4 regions of the Streptomyces sp. NPDC088124 genome follow, and region 2 is predicted to be linked to each of the others. Evidence: riboswitches for the same ligand, from Rfam matches in the RefSeq annotation. Region 2 holds a riboswitch; each other region holds the start of a gene.
What was found. Region 2 has a riboswitch for cobalamin ahead of AB0P17_RS34680 (CbtB-domain containing protein). Riboswitches for the same ligand answer to the same signal wherever they lie in the genome.
Positions count from the first base shown of each region.

Region 1: linked by a shared signal. The riboswitch ahead of AB0P17_RS16015 (ABC transporter substrate-binding protein) and the one ahead of AB0P17_RS34680 (CbtB-domain containing protein) in region 2 are both predicted to bind cobalamin.
Region 3: linked by a shared signal. The riboswitch ahead of AB0P17_RS08450 (cobalamin biosynthesis protein) and the one ahead of AB0P17_RS34680 (CbtB-domain containing protein) in region 2 are both predicted to bind cobalamin.
Region 4: linked by a shared signal. The riboswitch ahead of AB0P17_RS18600 (ribonucleoside-diphosphate reductase subunit alpha) and the one ahead of AB0P17_RS34680 (CbtB-domain containing protein) in region 2 are both predicted to bind cobalamin.

Region 1 is NZ_JBFBJB010000017.1:21,968-26,273, forward strand. Features, by position in the region: gene AB0P17_RS16000 (ATP-binding protein) at 1-172, shown strand, start outside; gene AB0P17_RS16005 (hypothetical protein) at 165-1,517, shown strand; gene AB0P17_RS16010 (response regulator transcription factor) at 1,484-2,152, opposite strand; cobalamin riboswitch at 2,240-2,422, shown strand; gene AB0P17_RS16015 (ABC transporter substrate-binding protein) at 2,490-3,569, shown strand; gene AB0P17_RS16020 (iron chelate uptake ABC transporter family permease subunit) at 3,674-4,306, shown strand, end outside.
Region 2 is NZ_JBFBJB010000058.1:55,054-59,359, forward strand. Features, by position in the region: gene AB0P17_RS34665 (HAMP domain-containing sensor histidine kinase) at 1-1,123, shown strand, start outside; gene AB0P17_RS34670 (GlsB/YeaQ/YmgE family stress response membrane protein) at 1,193-1,456, shown strand; gene AB0P17_RS34675 (histidine phosphatase family protein) at 1,494-2,147, opposite strand; cobalamin riboswitch at 2,179-2,326, shown strand; gene AB0P17_RS34680 (CbtB-domain containing protein) at 2,363-2,602, shown strand; gene AB0P17_RS34685 (CbtA family protein) at 2,633-3,475, shown strand; gene cbiE (precorrin-6y C5,15-methyltransferase (decarboxylating) subunit CbiE) at 3,640-4,306, shown strand, end outside.
Region 3 is NZ_JBFBJB010000007.1:213,730-218,035, reverse strand. Features, by position in the region: gene AB0P17_RS08465 (class II aldolase/adducin family protein) at 1-312, opposite strand, end outside; gene AB0P17_RS08460 (inorganic phosphate transporter) at 507-1,817, shown strand; gene AB0P17_RS08455 (hypothetical protein) at 1,846-2,109, shown strand; cobalamin riboswitch at 2,265-2,385, shown strand; gene AB0P17_RS08450 (cobalamin biosynthesis protein) at 2,422-3,438, shown strand; gene AB0P17_RS08445 (cobyric acid synthase) at 3,435-4,306, shown strand, end outside.
Region 4 is NZ_JBFBJB010000020.1:127,378-131,683, reverse strand. Features, by position in the region: gene AB0P17_RS18615 (carbon starvation CstA family protein) at 1-1,015, shown strand, start outside; gene AB0P17_RS18610 (YbdD/YjiX family protein) at 1,012-1,248, shown strand; gene AB0P17_RS18605 (GNAT family N-acetyltransferase) at 1,365-1,889, shown strand; cobalamin riboswitch at 1,899-2,067, shown strand; gene AB0P17_RS18600 (ribonucleoside-diphosphate reductase subunit alpha) at 2,214-4,306, shown strand, end outside.

The DNA.
Region 1 (4,306 bases), on a different contig from region 2:
GCTCGTGGTCCGCGACGAGGGTGGAGGGTTCGACCCGGCGCGCGTGCCGGCCCACCGCCGGGGGCTGGCCCGCTCGATCGTCGAGCGGATGGAGTCGGCGGGCGGCCGGGCCGTGATCGTCTCCCGCCCCGGCGAGGGCACGACCGTACGGCTGGAGTGGCCCCGTGCCTGACCAGACGGAGGCGGATATCCCGGGCGCTGTGGATGCGGCCGACGTCCCGGGCGACGTCCCGGCCGACGTCCGGGCGGACATCCCGGCCGCCGATCCGCTGACCGACCGGATCGCCCGGGACATGCGCGCCGGGCTGCGCGTGGCCGGGCTGTTCATCCTCACCGCCGTGCACCTCGGGCTGGCGCTGCCCGCCCTCCTCGCCAGTCTGCGCGATTACGACCAGCCCTGGGTCCAGCTCTCCGCGTTCACCCTGCTGACCCTCCTCATCATGGCGGACGCGCTGCTCGGCGCCGACGGGCGCGGCCGGCCGCGCCCGTGGGTGGTGCTCGGCCTGACCTGCGCCCTCGTGGCGTCGGCCGTCTCCACCAGCCGGCTGCCCGTGGCGGACTTCCTGGGGACCCCGCACTGGACGTTCCTGGAGATCGGCTGGTTCGGGGTGCTGCTGCTCTTCGACGCCGGGCTGCGGCCGACGCTCGTCTTCATCGGCGGCCATCTCGTCCTCACGCTGGCGCAGTTGCTGCTCGCGGGGGTGCCGACCCGGCAGGCCGCCTCCGGGATGGCCGTCAGCGCCCTGGCCATCTGCACCTTCCAGGTCGCCGCCGCGATGCTCGCCCGCTCGCTCGGTGACTGCGCCGCCGCCGCGAGCGCCACGGCGCGCGAGCAGGAGCGGGTCCGTACGGAGGCCGCCGTCGCCGCGCAGGTCCACGCCGACCAGCGGGCCCGCTACGCCGAACTGGACCGTTCCGTCATGCCGTTGCTGACCGGGCTCGCCGATGGCTCGCTCGACCCGGGGGACGAGGGCGCCCGGCGCCGCTCCGCCGTCGAGGCCGCCCGGCTCAGACGGCTCTTCGCGGAACGCGACCACGCGCACGATCCGCTGCTCCACGAACTGCGCGCCGGTATGGACGTCGCCGAACGCCACGGCGTCGACGTACAGCTCGCGGTACGCGGGGCCTGCGCCCCGGTCGACCGGCGGCTGCGCCGCGCGCTCACCGAGCCGGTGCTGGCCGCGCTCGCGACCGCCGAGCGCGACGCCCGCGCCACGGTCGTGCGCGGCGGCGGCCTGGTGCGGGTGAGCGTCGTGACCGACTGCCCGGCGACGGCGCCGACGGAGATCCCCGAACCGACCGAGCCGGGGGTACGGGTGCGCACGGTGCGAAGCGAGGGGCGGCTGCTGGTGGAGGCGTCGTGCACCCTCGACGGCCCGGCCGATGCCCCGGCCGACGCCCCCGAGGACGCGCTCACCGCGTCGTCATCCGCGTCGGGATCTGTGCCTGTGCCCGTGCCTGTGTCCGCGCCCGCCGACCGGGGTCACAGCTCGTCCAGTGACGTCAGCCCGTCCTGAATGGCCCGCGCGACCAGGTTCGCCTTGGTCGTCGCGGGCCGCCCCGCGTTGGCGTACTTGATGCGCACCCGCTCCAGATACGTGTTCACCGTACGGACCGAGAGCCCCAGGCTCGCCCCGACCATCGCCTTGGACTCCGACTGGAACCACTCCAGCAGCACCTCCACCTCGCGCGGCGTCAGCGCGGGCCGCCCCTTCCGGGCGTCGCTGCCGAACGCCCCGGCCAGCGCGGGCGGTGTGTACGGGCGGCAGTCGGCCGCCGCCAGCGTCGCCGCCATGAGGTGCCGTTCGCCCTCGGCCTTGGTGAGGTACGTGAACGCCCCCAGGTCCAGGCAGGTCAGCGCGGTCTCCTGGCTGTCCTGCATCGTGTAGACGATCACCTGCCGTTCGCCCGCGACGAGTTGGCGCAGTTCGGAGTAGGCGGGCAGCCCCGCCGGCCTGCCCGGGCCGAGCTGGAGGTCGAGCACCACCACATCCGCGTCCCGTCCCGGCCCCGCCGTCGCCACCGACAGGTCGGGCCCCTTGGCGGTCACCGCGATGGGCCGCTCCGACGCCGCGTACCAGGACTCGATGCCCGCGAGGACCACGGGATGGTCGTCGATCAGAGCGACACTCACGGGCGAGGTTTCCGGCATGCCTCATTGTCCGCCGCCCCCGTTCGCCCCGATCGCCGGCGGGCGGAAAGCGCCGGAAAGTGCTGGTGTGGGGCGGAAAACCGCCTGTGATAGCTTGCCGAGGCCAGTCGAACCCATGTACGTGGGTCAGGGAATCCGGTGGGAATCCGGAGCTGACGCGCAGCGGTGAGGGCGACGGGCGGGGCATCGGCCACTGGACGGCAGTCCGGGAAGGCGCCTCCGTCCGGGTGACCCCGAGTCCGAAGACCTGCTGGCGGCCTCCGTCCGCGTCCCGTGGCGGGGGAGCACCGTACGACCGGGCTCCGCGCATGAGCCCTCGACGCAGAGGAACGACTCCGTGCCGATCGCACGCCTCGCCCGCCGTGCCACTCCTTTCCTCGCCGCCGGCGCCCTGCTGCTCACCGGCTGCGGTACCGGCTCGGACTCCGGAGCTGATTCCGCTTCCCGGGCCGGGGCCGCATCCGGTTCCGGTTCCGACCGGGCCGTCGGCTATCCCCGTACCGTCACCAACTGCGGTCATGAGGTACGGATCGACGCGCCGCCCGAGCGGGCCGTCTCGCTCAACCAGGGCACCACGGAGATCATGCTCTCCCTCGGCCTCGGCGACCGCATGGCCGGCACCGCCACCTGGACCGACCCGCTGCCGAAGAGCCTGGAGAAGGAGAACGCCGGGGTCGAGCGGCTGGCCGACAACAGCCCCTCCTTCGAGAAGGTCCTGGACGCCGAGCCCGACTTCGTCGCCGCCTCCTTCGAGTCCACCCTGGGCAAGGGCGGCGTGGCCACGCGCGCGCAGTTCGAGAAGGTGGGCGTACCGGCGTACGTCTCGCCGTCCGACTGCGCCAAGGACAACTCCGGCGACACCGACGGATCCCGCGCGACGCCGCTGGCGATGGAGGACGTCTACGGCGAGATCCGCGACCTGGCCACGGTGTTCGGCGTCGAGGAGCGCGGTGACCGGCTCGTCGCGGGGCTGCGGGACCGGATGGCGAGGGCGGTCGCCGGGGTCGACACGGAGAAGGCGAAGGGCACCACTGTCCTGTACTGGTTCGCCAACTCCGAGGCCCCCTACATGGGCGGCTGCTGCGGCGCGCCCGGCATCATCACGCGGGCCGTCGGCGCGGAGAACGTCTTCGACGACACCCACGACGAGTGGCCCCAGATCAACTGGGAGACGGTCGCCGACCGCGACCCCGCCTTCCTCGTCATCGGCGACCTCACGCGCGATGCGCAGACGGCCGAGTCGGCGGCGAAGAAGATCGAGTTCCTGGAGGCCAACCCGGTCACCAGGGCCATGGACGCGGTGAAGCACCAGCGGTACGTACGCCTCAGCGGCCAGGCGATGAACCCGAGCATCCGCACCGTGGAGGGCGTCGAGCGGGTGGCGGCGGCGCTGCGCGCGTACGCACCCGCCAAGTGAGCACCGCGGAGCGGGCGTCGCGGACGCCCGCCGCGGGGAGCCCGGCGCCGCCGGACCCCGGCGGCTCCCGCGAGGTCCGGAGCGCCGCGGCCTGGGTCAGCCCGGTGGGGTGGGCCTGTGGCCTCGCCGCGCTCGCCCTCTCCGTCGCCGTGGCGATCACCATCGGGCCCGCCGACCTCCGCGTCGGAGACGTCTGGTCGGTCGTCGGCGCCCACCTGGGCCGGGGCGAACCGCGTCTCAACCCGATCCGCGACGGCATCGTCTGGAACCTGCGGCTGCCGCGCACCCTGCTGGCGGCCGTCTGCGGCGCGGGGCTCGCGGTGTGCGGCGCGATCATGCAGTCCCTGCTCCGGAATCCGCTCGCCGACCCCTTCGTCCTCGGCGTCTCCTCGGGGGCGTCCACCGGCGCGGTCCTGGTGGTCGTGCTCGGGGTCGGGGGAGGGGCGCTGTCGGTCTCGGGCGGGGCGTTCCTCGGCGCGCTCTGCTCGTTCGGGATGGTGCTGCTGCTCAGCCACACGCTCGGCGGGACGACGGACCGGGTGGTGCTCTCCGGGGTGGCCGCGATGCAGCTCTTCTCCGCCCTCACCTCCTTCGTCGTCCTGACCGCCGCCGACGCGGAGACCACCCGCGGGGTGCTGTTCTGGCTGCTCGGCTCGCTGAGCGGCGCGGGCTGGACCGATGTCCAGGTCTGCGGCGCCGTCCTGCTGGTGGCGCTGGCGGTGTGCGGCGGGTACGCG
Region 2 (4,306 bases):
GAGCCGCCTGCGGCGGTGGCCGGTACGCAGCCGGCTCAGCGGGGTCGTCACCGGGCTGTGCGCGCTCGCCATGGCCGCCACCGCCGCCGTCTGGCTGGGCAGCGGCGACCCCGCCGCGATCGTCGCCGTGGAACTGGTCGGGCTCGCGCTGGTGGCCCTCGTCACCACCGCCGTGGTCCGCTGCGAACTGCGCCCCCTGGAGGAGGCGGCGCGTACGGCGGACACGGTCGCGTCCGGGGACCTCGACCACCGGCTCGCCGTGGCCACCCAGGCCCCCGCCACCGAGGTCGGCCGGCTGGTGGACGCGCTGAACCGCATGCTGGACCAGGTCCAGGCCGCCCTCACCGCGCGTGAGACGTCCGAGGCGCGCATGCGCCAGTTCGTCGCGGACGCCTCGCACGAGCTGCGTACGCCCCTGCAGTCCCTGCGCGGTTACGCCGAGCTCTACCAGCACGGTGCGCTGCCCGACACGGCCGCGGTGGACGAGGCGGTGGACCGGATGCTCGCCGAGATTCTGCGCATGACGCGGCTGGTCGAGTCGATGCTCATGCTCGCCCGCTTCGACGACGAGGGCGAGGCGGCCGAGGCGGAACAGGAGCCCGTCGACCTCAGCCGGGTCGTCACGGAATCCTGCCGGGACGCCGCAGCCGTCGAACCGGCACGGCCCCGTACGGTCGACGTCCGGCCGGGGGTGACCGTACTGGGCGACGAGGCACATCTGCGCAGCCTGCTGGCCAACCTGCTGGGCAACATCCGTATGCACACACCGCCCGACGCCTCCTGCGCCGTCGAACTGCGCGCGGCGGACGGACACGCGACGCTCCGGGTCCGGGACGCCGGGCCCGGCATCCCGGAAGAGGCCGTCGCCCATGTCTTCGACCGCTTCTACCGGGCCGGCAAGGGGCGCGGCCGGGGCGGCGGGGGCGGCGGGGACAGGGGCGGGCACGGTGGGACCGGCCGGGGCAGCGGTCTCGGGCTGGCCATCGTGGCCGCCGTCGCGGAACTCCACCGGGCTCGCGTCCGTCTCGACAGCGCGCCCGGCCGCGGGACGCTCGTCGAAGTCACCTTCCCGGTCGCGCCGGGCGGCGGGACGGGCGGCGGGACGGGCGGCCCGCAGGACTGAACGGGGGCATGGCGGGCAGACGTTCGGTCAGTACCGCTTTCGACAGCAAGCGGGCGCAGAGGAGGGGACATGGAGATATCCGGCTTTGTCGCAGCCATTGTCGTCGGCATCGTCATCGGCGTGCTGGGACGGCTCGTGGTGCCGGGGCGGCAGCGCATCGGGGTGCTGCTGACCATCGGCGTCGGTATCGTCGCGGCGCTGGTCGGTACGTTCGTCGCGGCGGCGTTCGGCGTCGCGGACACCCGGGGCTTCGACTGGATCGAGCTGGCCATCCAGGTCGGTCTGGCGGCGGTGGGGGTGGCCGCGCTGGACCGCGCCAAGGGCCGCGGCTGACCACTGCTCCGTCCGTTGTCCTCGGCAGTTGTTTCCGTCAGTTGGCTCCGTCTTCGTCAGAGCCTTCGCCGGCGGCTTCGTCAGCGCCGGCGAGCGGACGGCCGCCGTGCAGGTTCCAGCGGCCGTCCCGCCCGGTGAACTCCGTGACGGTCAGCGGCCGTACGTCGAACCGCCAGAACGCGGAGGCCGGTGCCGAGAGCGCGTGCAGGGCGGCGGCGCGGACGATCTCCGGTTCGGCCACGGCGATCACGCGGGGGGTCTCGGGGTTCAGCGTTTCGAACCACCGGCCGACGCGGGCGTAGAGCGCGAGCAGCGTCTCCCCGCCGTGCGGTGCGGCCGACGGGTCGGCGAGCCACGCGCTCACCCGCGCCGGTTCCGCGGCCGCGACCTCGTCGAGGGTCCTGCCCTGCCAGCGCCCCATGTCCCACGGCGCGAGTTCCGGCACCGGCCGCGCGTCCAGGCCGAGCAGGCCGGCGGTCGTACGGCAGCGGGGCGAGGACGAGACGTACACGGCGGCGCCGCGCGGGAACTCCTCCCGTACGGCCTCGGCCTGTCGCACCCCGGCCGCGTCCACCGCCCGCGGCGCGACGCCGGGCCCGTCCTCGGGAAGGTCGCCGAAGCGGGCCGCGCGCAGGGCCGGGCCGATGGCGGGTGAGATGAGCTGCACGCGGATCGTCGCGCGGATCGTCATAACGAAAGGCCCCCTTGGCCCGTCCGCCGGTTCGCGGTACCTTCACGTCGTTATCCACGACGGCGAGACGGAAGTCCGGTGAGATTCCGGCACGGTCGCGCCACTGTATGCCGGTTCCGGCCGCGTGCCACGCGGCGGGGGAGCGGTGAGTCAGACCCGATGGCCGTCGTTCGAGCTCCATCAACGGGACGCGAGTTCCCTCAGGAGGATGTGCCATGGCTCAGTCCATCGCGCCTGCGAACACCGCTCTTTCGCCCACCTCTGCCACCGGCGCCGCCCCGGCCCCGCTTCCGCTGCGCGCCGTGCTGCCGTGGGCGGTCTTCGTCGGCACCCTGATGCTGGTGCTGCTCTACTTCGTCGGCGCCGAACAGGGCGCGACCTCGGTGATCTCCGGTGCCGGTGTGCACGAATGGGTGCACGACGGCCGTCATCTGCTCGGGTTCCCCTGCCACTGACCGCTGACGGAAACAGCGGAGATGACGCGCATGCATGCCTTCACCGTCAGAAACCTCCTGGTCCGCGGCATGGTCGCGGGCGTGCTGGCCGGACTTCTCGCGTTCGCGCTGGCCTACTTCGCGGGTGAGCCCTCCGTACGGGACTCCATCGCGCAGGAGGAGACCCGGTCCGCCCCGGCGCATCAGCACGGCGCCGCGGCGGACCCCGTACCCGTAGGGGAAGAGAGGGAGGGAGAGGAAGAGGAAGAGGAACTGGTCAGCAGGCCGGTCCAGTCGACGTTCGGGCTCGCCACCGGTGTGCTGGTGTACGGGGTGGCCCTTGGCGGCATCGCCTCGCTGGTCTTCGCGGTGAGCCTGGGCAGGATCGGCCGGTTCGGGCCGCGGGCGACCTCGGCGCTGGTCGCGGGGGCCGCCTTCACGACCGTCTACCTGGTGCCGTTCCTGAAGTATCCGGCGACGCCGCCCGCCGTGGGCAATCCGGACACGATCGGCAGGCGCACGACACTGTTCTTCCTGATGATCCTGCTCAGCGTGCTGCTGGCGGTCATCGCCGTCATCGCGGGGAGACGGCTGGCGCCGCGGCTCGGCAACTGGAACGCGTCGCTCGCCGCGGGCGCCGGTTATGCGGCCGTCGTCGCCGTCGCGTGTCTGGTGCTGCCCGCCAACGCGGACGCCGTCCCCGCGTCCTTCCCCGCGGCGCTGCTGTGGGAGTTCCGGCTCGCCTCGCTCGGGGTGCAGGCGCTGCTCTGGACGGCCTTCGGGCTGATCTTCGGGGAACTGGCGGAGCGGATGCTCCGGCCGCAGGCGGTGGCCGGAGCATCCGTCGCGCCGCCGGGGGCACCCGTCGGGGAGCCGCGGGCGGCCGGACAGTAGAGTGCGGGGTCGGTCTTCTCCCAGCTCAGAGGTGTACGGCAGTGAGCGTTCCGCCCCCTGGTCCCGCGCCGGCCTCTGATTCCGCGCCGTCCGCGTCGCCGACTCCTGATTCCGCGCCGTCCGCGTCGCCTGCCCCGTCCGCGTCGCCGGTCCCGAGTCCGCCGGTGACCGTGGTCGGGATCGGCGCGGACGGCTGGGCCGGGCTCTCCGGCGCGGCGCGGGAGGCCCTGCGCGGGGCGGACGTGGTCATCGGCGGGCCTCGGCAGCTCGGCCTGCTGCCGGCCGGGGAGTGCGCGGGCGAGCGGGTGGCGTGGCCGTCGCCGCTGCGCCCCGCCGTGCCCGGCCTGCTCGCCGCACACGCCGGGCGCCGGATCGCGGTGCTGGCCAGCGGGGACCCGATGTTCTACGGGATCGGGCGGGCGCTCGGCGAGGTCGTCGGCGCGGCGGCGCTGCGCGTGCTGCCGCATCCGTCGTCCGTCTCGTACGCCTGCGCCCGGCTCGGCTGGCCGGTGGAGGAGACGGAGGTCGTCACGCTCGTCGGCCGCCCCGCCGAACGCCTCACCGCCGCGCTGCACGACGGCCGCCGGGTGCTGGTGCTCAGCACCGGGGCCGGGACGCCCGAGGACGTGGCGGCGCTGCTCCGCGCGCGCGGCTACGGGCCGAGCCCGCTGCACGTACTCGAACAGCTCGGCTCGGAGCGGGAGCGGCACCGTACGGCCACCGCCGACGCGTGGGCCGGTCCGGCCGGGGACCCGCTCAACGTGGTGGCGGTCGAGTGCCGCCGCGCGCCCGGCGCGCCGCGCCTCGGCGCCGTACCCGGGCTGCCGGACA
Region 3 (4,306 bases), on a different contig from region 2:
CGTCGCCGATGTGTCGCGGTAAACGGAGAGATGCAGTGGAAGTTCGCTCGTTGGGGTGAGCGTGCCGAACACCTGCCGTCCGGCGAGGTCCACGGCGACCACGTCGCCCGGCGCGAGCCGGTCGTACGGCACCCCACTGGGGGTGACCAGGACCAGTTCGCCGACGCGCACGGAGACATTGCCCGAGGTGCCGACGACCAGGCCCTCCGCGGCCGTTCTCCGGGCGGTGTCGACGAGCTCCGCCCAGGCCCGTTCCAGAGCCCCCCGCCCGGCCTCCGTCCCGCCCTCCGCCGTACCCCGCGCGCCCGCCATCTCGCCTCGCGCGTCCGCCAGTTCGCCGTGTTCGCCGGTCCCGTCATCCGTCATACGGCGATCCTGCCAGGCGCCGCCGTCAACCTCACGGGGCGAGACACCGCGAAGACCCGTCCAGTTCATCTTCCGTTCACCCTGACTCCCTACGTTCACCGAGGCCACCGACGTCGAACGATTGCCTGGGTCCTGGGTCAATGGAACACATCACACTGCTGCTCGCGATCGTGATCGTGACAGCGCTCGTGTTCGATTTCACGAACGGTTTCCACGACACCGCCAACGCGATGGCGACGACCATCTCGACCGGCGCTCTGAAGCCCAAGGTCGCGGTGGGCATGTCCGCGGTCCTGAATCTCGTCGGCGCGTTCCTGTCCGTGGAGGTCGCCAAGACGATCTCCGGCGGGCTCATCAACGAACAGGGCATCAGAACCGAAGTGATCTTCGCGGCGCTCGTCGGCGCCATCCTGTGGAATCTCTTCACCTGGCTGCTCGGACTCCCGTCCAGTTCCTCCCACGCACTCTTCGGCGGCCTGATCGGCGCGACCCTGATGTCCGTCGGCACCTCCGGCGTCAACGGCGGGGTCGTCATCACCAAGGTCCTGATCCCCGCACTCGCCGCCCCCGTCGTCGCCGGGCTCGCCGCCCTGCTCGCGACGAGGCTGACGTACCGGATCGGCCAGGCCGTCAACGACGGCGACGACCGGGTCACCGCCAAGGGTTACCGGGCCGGGCAGATCGCCTCCGCCGGGCTCGTCTCCCTCGCCCACGGCACCAACGACGCGCAGAAGACCATGGGCGTCATCACGCTCGCGCTGGTCACCGGCGGCGTTCTCGCCCCCGGCTCCAACCCGCCCCTGTGGGTCATCGTCTCCGCCGGGATCGCGATCGCGCTCGGCACGTACCTGGGCGGCTGGCGCATCATCCGCACCATGGGCACCGGCCTCACCGACCTCCAGCCGCAGCAGGGCTTCGCCGCCCAGACCAGCGCCGCGACGGTCATCCTGGCCTCCTCGCACCTGGGCTTCTCGCTCTCCACCACGCAGTCCTGCTCCGGCGCCGTGATGGGCGCGGGGCTCGGCCGCAAGGGCGGGGTGGTGCGCTGGTCCACGGCCACACGGATGTTCGTCGCCTGGGGGCTGACGCTCCCGGCCGCGGGTCTGGTCGCGGCCGGCGCCGAGTTCCTGACCGGCCAGGGCACCTGGGGCATCGTCGTCGTCGCGGTCCTGCTGATCGCGGGCTCCGCCGGGATCTGGCTCGCTTCGCGCCGCAAGCCCGTCGACCACACCAACGTCAACGCCGGGGCGGACGAAAGCACCGGAGCCGCCACCGGCGTCGCCACCGACGGCGGCTCGGGCCGGACCGGTGAGCCGGCCGGTGTGGTGACCGCCGCCGTCGCGGCCGTCACCCCGCCTCCCCCGGCGGGCGCCGCGGGCCAGGACCTCTCGGCCACCATCCCCGCCCCCGCGGACCAGACCGGCGAGCCCGCCCGCCGCGCCACGGTGTAATCCGCACCACCTCTCAGGAAGCGACCTCATGGACATCGACTGGGCAGCACTCGGCTCCGTCTTCGGCGTCAGCCTCGTGGCGACCGTCGCCCTCGTGGGCCTCTTCAGCCTGGGCGTCGTGGGCCTCGCCAAGCGGGGTTCCGCGCCCGCGCAGGGCCAGGCCGGGACCTCGGCCGCCGCCTCCACCCCCGCCACAGGACCGGCGCCCCTCACCGCCCGCGCCGGCGCCTACCTGTGCTTCGCGCTCTGCGCCGGAGCCGTCGCGTACGGGATCAGCCTCATCGTGGCCTGACGATCACGCACGCCACGCACGCCACACGCGCCACACGCGCCACGCACGCCCCCGCGGGAGCCCCGCATCGGCCGACCGGTCCGATGTGGGGCTCCGCACACTGTCCCGTCGCAGGTCAAGGATGAGTTGACGGGTCCTGCGCGGCGTGGTGGACTTCCGGGGCCATTGACGACGGCAGCAGAGGAAGCCGGTGCGAATCCGGCGCGGTCCCGCCACTGTCACTGTGAGCCTCGCCTCCAGGAGCCAGGAACTCTCGCCGTCGCATCACGTACGTCGAACCGGGGCGCGGACCCTGAGTGAGGACACTTCGCCATGCCTGGCTGCGGTTCTGCCGCCGCGCGCGGCGGCGGCCGGGCCGCCCCTGCCGCCGAGCGGGTCTTCGCGTACGGCGCCACCCTCGGACTCCTGGCCGACCGGCTGTTCGGCGATCCGCGCCGGGGACATCCGGTGGCCGCCTTCGGCCGGGCCGCGGAAGCGGTCGAGCGCGCGCTGTGGCGCGACCACCGCGGCCGGGGCGCGCTGCACACCGCGCTCTGCGCCGGAGCCGCTGCCGGGACCGCGGCACTGGCCGCGGCGGCGGTACGCGAGCGGCCCGCCGCCGCCGTGACGCTGACCGCCGCCGCGACCTGGGCCGTGGTGGGGGGCACCTCGCTGGGCCGGGAGGCACGGGCCGTCGGCGCGGCGCTCGCCGCCGGGGACCTCGAAGGGGCCCGCGGGCGGCTGCCGCATCTGTGCGGGCGTGACCCGTACTCCCTGGACGAGGGCCAGATCGCGCGCGCCGTCGTGGAGTCCGTCGCCGAGAACACCTCCGACGCCGTCGTCGGCGCCCTGGTGTGGGGCGCGCTCGCCGGGACGCCGGGGCTCGTGGGATTCCGCGCCGTGAACACGCTGGACGCGATGGTGGGTCACAAGAGCGCCCGTTACCGCCGGTTCGGCTGGGCGTCGGCCCGCCTCGACGACGTCGTGGGGTGGCCGGGGGCCCGGCTGACCGCCGCGCTGGCCGTCGCCGCGGGCCCGGACCGGCGCGGCGCGCTGCGGGCCCTGCGGCAGGACGCGCACCGCCATCCGAGCCCCAACGCGGGCCCGGTGGAGGCGTCGTTCGCCGGGGCGCTGGGCGTACGGCTCGGCGGGACCCTGGCGTACGGCGGGCGGGTGGAGCACCGGCCCGTCCTGAACGGCACGGGGCGCCCGGTCGGGGTCCCGGACATCGAGCGCGCCGTCCGGCTGGCCGGCCGGGTCAACGTGCTCGCGCTCGCGGCCTGTGTCACCGGCCGGGTCGTCTATGGCGCGGTGCGCGCAGCCGCCGCGCGCGACGGGAGGCGTGGATGAGCGGGAACGGTGGGGGCGCGGGGCTCGGCGGGGGGCTGCTGATCGCCGGGACGACCTCCGACGCGGGCAAGAGTGTCGTCACGGCGGGGATCTGCCGCTGGCTGGCGCGCCAGGGCGTGAAGGTCGCGCCGTTCAAGGGCCAGAACATGTCGCTGAACTCGTTCGTGACCCGTGAGGGGGCGGAGATCGGGCGCGCCCAGGCGATGCAGGCGCAGGCCGCGCGGGTGGAGCCGACCGCGCTGATGAACCCCGTCCTGCTCAAGCCGGGCAGCGACCGCAGCAGCCAGGTGGTGCTGATGGGGAAGCCCGTCGGCGAGCTGAGTGCCCGTGGCTACCACGGAGGTCGGCAGGAGGCACTGCTCGGGCCCGTTCTGGAGTGCCTGGCGGAGCTGCGGTCCACGTACGACGCCGTGATCTGCGAGGGCGCGGGCAGTCCGGCGGAGATCAATCTGCGCCGTACGGACATCGTGAACATGGGCATCGCGCGGGCCGCGCGGCTGCCGGTGGTCGTGGTCGGGGACATCGACCGGGGCGGGGTGTTCGCCTCCTTCTTCGGGACGACCGCGCTGCTGAGCCCCGAGGACCAGGCGCTGGTCGCGGGGTATCTCGTCAACAAGTTCCGGGGCGACGTGTCACTGCTGGAGCCGGGGCTCGACATGCTCCGCGGGCTGACCGGGCGGCCGACGCTCGGGGTGCTGCCCTTCCGGCACGGCCTGGGGATCGACGAGGAGGACGGGCTGCGGGTCTCGCTGCGCGGTGGCGCCCGCGAGTCGGTGGTGGCTCCCCCGTACGGCGAGGACGTGCTGCGGATCGCGGTCTGCGCCGTACCCCTCATGTCGAACTTCACCGATGTGGACGCGCTGGCGGC
Region 4 (4,306 bases), on a different contig from region 2:
CATCATCGACCCGGGCCTGTACTTCGCGGTCAACTCCCCGGCCGGGGTGATCGGCGGTACGGTCGAATCCGCCTCGCAGGCCGTCGCCAACCTGGGCTTCACCATCTCGCCCGACCAGCTCGCCCAGGCGGCCAAGGACGTCGAGGAGACAAGCCTGCTGTCGCGGACCGGCGGGGCGCCGACCTTCGCCCTCGGCATGGCGGAGATCTTCTCGTCCGTCGTCGGCGGCACCGCCATGAAGGCGTTCTGGTACCACTTCGCCATCATGTTCGAGGCGTTGTTCATCCTCACCACGGTGGACGCGGGAACGCGCGTCGGGCGCTTCATGCTCCAGGACATGCTCGGCAACGTGTACAAGCCGATGCGCGAGGTGAGCTGGAAGCCGGGCGTCTGGTTCGCCAGCGCGGTGGTGGTCGGCGGCTGGGGCTACTTCCTCTGGGTCGGCGTCCATGACCCGCTGGGCGGCATCAACCAGCTCTTCCCGCTCTTCGGCATCGCCAACCAGCTCCTGGCGGCCGTGGCGCTCGCCGTCTGCACCACGCTGCTGGTCAAGTCCGGCCGCCTGAAGTGGGCGTGGGTGACGGGCGTACCGCTCGCCTGGGACGCCGCCGTCACGCTCACCGCGAGCTGGCAGAAGATCTTCTCGGACGACCCGAGGGTGGGCTTCTTCACCCAGCGGGACGTGTACCAGTCGGCCATCGACCGGGGCGAGGTGCTGGCCCCGGCCAAGACCATGGACGACATGCACACCGTGGTCACCAACTCCACGGTGGACGGGGTGCTCTCGGCGCTCTTCGCGATCCTCATCCTCGTGGTCATCGCGGACGCCGGACGCGTCTGCTTCAAGGCGATCCGCGATCCGGAGGGCGTCCGGCTGGCGGAGGTCCCGTACGTCGAGTCGAAGATCGTCGCCCCGGCCGGCCTGATCCCCACCCAGGAGGAGAAGGCGGAACTGGCCGCAGCCGAGGCCGCCAGGGAGCGGGAGAGCGTCCCGGCGGGAACGGGCCCGGCATGACCCGGCCGGATGTCGCGAGCCGGGCGGAGCGGGTACGGCAGGTGGCCGGGCGGATCCGCTGGTACGTACGGGAGTTCACCGGCGAGTCGGCGTACGAGCGCTACGTGGCCCACGCCCGGGCCCACGCGGACGAGGGTGACCCGACGGGCGGGATCATGACCCGCCGCGCCTTCGAACGCAGCCGCACGGACGCCCGCGAGGCCGACCCGCGCGAGGGCTTCCGCTGCTGCTGAGCGGCGACAGAGCCGAGCTGAGCCGCTGCTGAGCCGAACGGTGGACGGGCCGCCGGGCCATCCCATACGGGGAACCCGGCGGCCCGTCCGTCATACCGGGGAGGCAGACTCGTGGCATGGACATAACGATCAGAGAGGCCGAGCCCCGGGAGTACCAGCGGCTCGGTGACCTCACGGCACAGGCCTATCTGGCGGACGGTCTGCTGGAGCTGGACGCCGAGGACTCGTATCTGCTGACCCTGCGGGATGTCGCGCGCCGGGCCGCCGCGTCGGAGGTGCTGGTCGCCGTGGACGCGGACGGAACGCTCCTCGGCGGTGTGACTTTCGTCCCCGGGAGCGGACCGTGGGCCGACATCGCGGGCCCCGGCGAGTCCGAGTTCCGCATGCTGGCAGTCGACCGTTCGGCGCGCGGACTGGGCGTGGGCCAGGCTCTGGTGGACGCGTGCGTGGCGCGCGCACGGGCGCGCGAGGGATGCGTACGGATCGTCCTGTCGACCCAGCGGAGCATGCGCGCGGCGCACCGGATCTACGAGCGCATGGGCTTCGTCAGGACTCCGGAGCGGGACTGGGAGCCCTATGCGGGGCCCACTCTGATCACCTACGCCCTGGGCCTCCAGCCCTCTGCGGCCGTGGACGGCTGACCGGGTACGACACAACATCTGGGGGGTGGCGCGGCGCGCGCCCCCCAGATGTATGCTCGACCTCGCTGTCGACGCAGGGGAATCCGGTGTGAATCCGGAACTGTCCCGCAACGGTGTACTGTGGCGCGCTTTGTCGCGCCCGTCAGTCCGAACACCTGCCGGCAGTGCGTCCGGCTCGACCGATCCGGGCGCCCAGACGTCCGGGCCTCGCGGTTGGGCCGGTGGACGCGGCGCGGTGTGCCGCCCTGCGAAGGCATGGGGTACGTCCGTGCGCGCGGACCCGTGCCTCCTCGTGGCCCAGAGCCGAGCGAGGGAGAGCACCACGTGACCATCGCGCCAGCGGATCCGGTTTCAGTTGTCTCGGAGGCACCGTCCGAGAACGGGGTGGCGACCGTCACCGGGCAGGCCGACGCCCCCGGCACCGCGCTGCTGCGGACCCTGACCGAGCTGACCGCCGATCTGCCCGACGCCGACCCGGGCCGGATCGCCGCCGCCGCGCTGCGCGGTCGTAACGCCCGCTCGGACGAGGCCGAGCTGCGCGAGCTGGCCACGGAGGCGGCGGCCGGACAGATCTCCGAGGACCCCGCGTACTCCCGGCTCGCCGCCCGGCTGCTCACCCGTACGATCGCCGACGAGGCCGCGTCCCAGGGCGCCGTGTCGTTCTCCGCGTCCGTCGCCGTCGGCCACCGCGAGGGCCTGATCGCGGACCGTACGGCCGCATTCGTCGCGCTCCACGCCGGGCGCCTGGACGCGCTGATCGACCCGGCCGCCGACGACCGCTTCGGCTACTTCGGGCTGCGCACCCTCTACAGCCGCTATCTGCTCCGGCACCCGCTCACCCGGCAGGTCGTCGAAACGCCGCAGCACTTCCTGCTGCGCGTCGCCGCCGGGCTCGCCGAGGACGAGAGCGCGCACGCGCTGGACGAGGTCGCCGCCCTCTACCGGCTGATGAGCCGGCTGGACTACCTCCCCTCCTCCCCCACCCTCTTCAACTCCGGCACCCGCCACCCCCAGATGTCCTCCTGCTACCTGCTGGACTCGCCGCTGGACGAGCTCGACTCGATCTACGACCGGTACCACCAGGTGGCGCGGCTCTCGAAGCACGCGGGCGGGATCGGGCTCTCGTACTCCCGTATCCGCTCGCGCGGTTCACTGATCCGGGGGACGAACGGGCACTCCAACGGCATCGTCCCGTTCCTGCGGACCCTCGACTCCAGCGTCGCCGCCGTCAACCAGGGCGGCCGGCGCAAGGGCGCCGCCTGCGTCTACCTGGAGACCTGGCACGCGGACCTGGAGGAGTTCCTCGAACTGCGCGACAACACGGGCGAGGACGCGCGCCGTACGCACAACCTCAACCTCGCGCACTGGATCCCCGACGAGTTCATGCGCCGGGTCGAGGCGGACGGCGTCTGGTCGCTCTTCTCCCCCGTGGACGTGCCGCACCTGGTCGACCTGTGGGGCGACGCCTTCGACGCCGCGTACCGCAAGGCGGAGGCCGACGGACTCGCGCGCAAGACCCTCAAGGCCCGTGAGCTGTACGGCCGGATGATGCGCACCCTCGCGCAGACCGGGAACGGCTGGATGACCTTCAAGGACGCGTCGAACCGTACGGCCAACCAGACCGCCGAGCCCGGCCACACCGTCCACTCCTCCAACCTCTGCACCGAGATCCTGGAGGTGACGGACGACGGCGAGACGGCCGTCTGCAACCTCGGCTCGGTCAACCTGGGCGCGTTCGTGGACGCGGCCACCGGCGACATCGACTGGGCGCGGCTGGACGAGACCGTCCGTACCGCCGTCACCTTCCTCGACCGGGTCGTCGACATCAACTTCTACCCGACCGAGCAGGCGGGCCGCTCCAACGCGAAGTGGCGCCCGGTGGGCCTGGGCGCGATGGGCCTCCAGGACGTCTTCTTCAAGAAGCGGCTGCCCTTCGACTCCCCCGAGGCCGCCGCGCTCTCCACCCGGTTCGCCGAACGGATCATGCTCGCCGCGTACGAGGCCTCCTGCGACCTCGCCGAGCGCGACGGCCCGCTCCCCGCCTGGTCGAAGACGCGCGCGGCGCGCGGGGTGCTCCACCCCGACCACTACGACGTGGCGCCGCACTGGCCGGAGCGCTGGGCGGCGCTGCGCGCCCGGGTCGCGGAGACCGGCATGCGCAACTCCCTCCTCCTCGCCATCGCGCCGACGGCGACCATCGCGTCGATCGCGGGCGTGTACGAGTGCATCGAGCCGCAGGTCTCGAACCTGTTCAAGCGCGAGACGCTCTCCGGGGAGTTCCTCCAGGTCAACTCCTACCTGGTGGAGGAGTTGAAGCGGCTCGGCGTCTGGGACGCCCGGACCCGCGAGGCGCTGCGCGAGGCGAGCGGCTCGGTGGCGGACTTCGGCTGGATCCCGGGGGAGGTACGGGAGCTGTT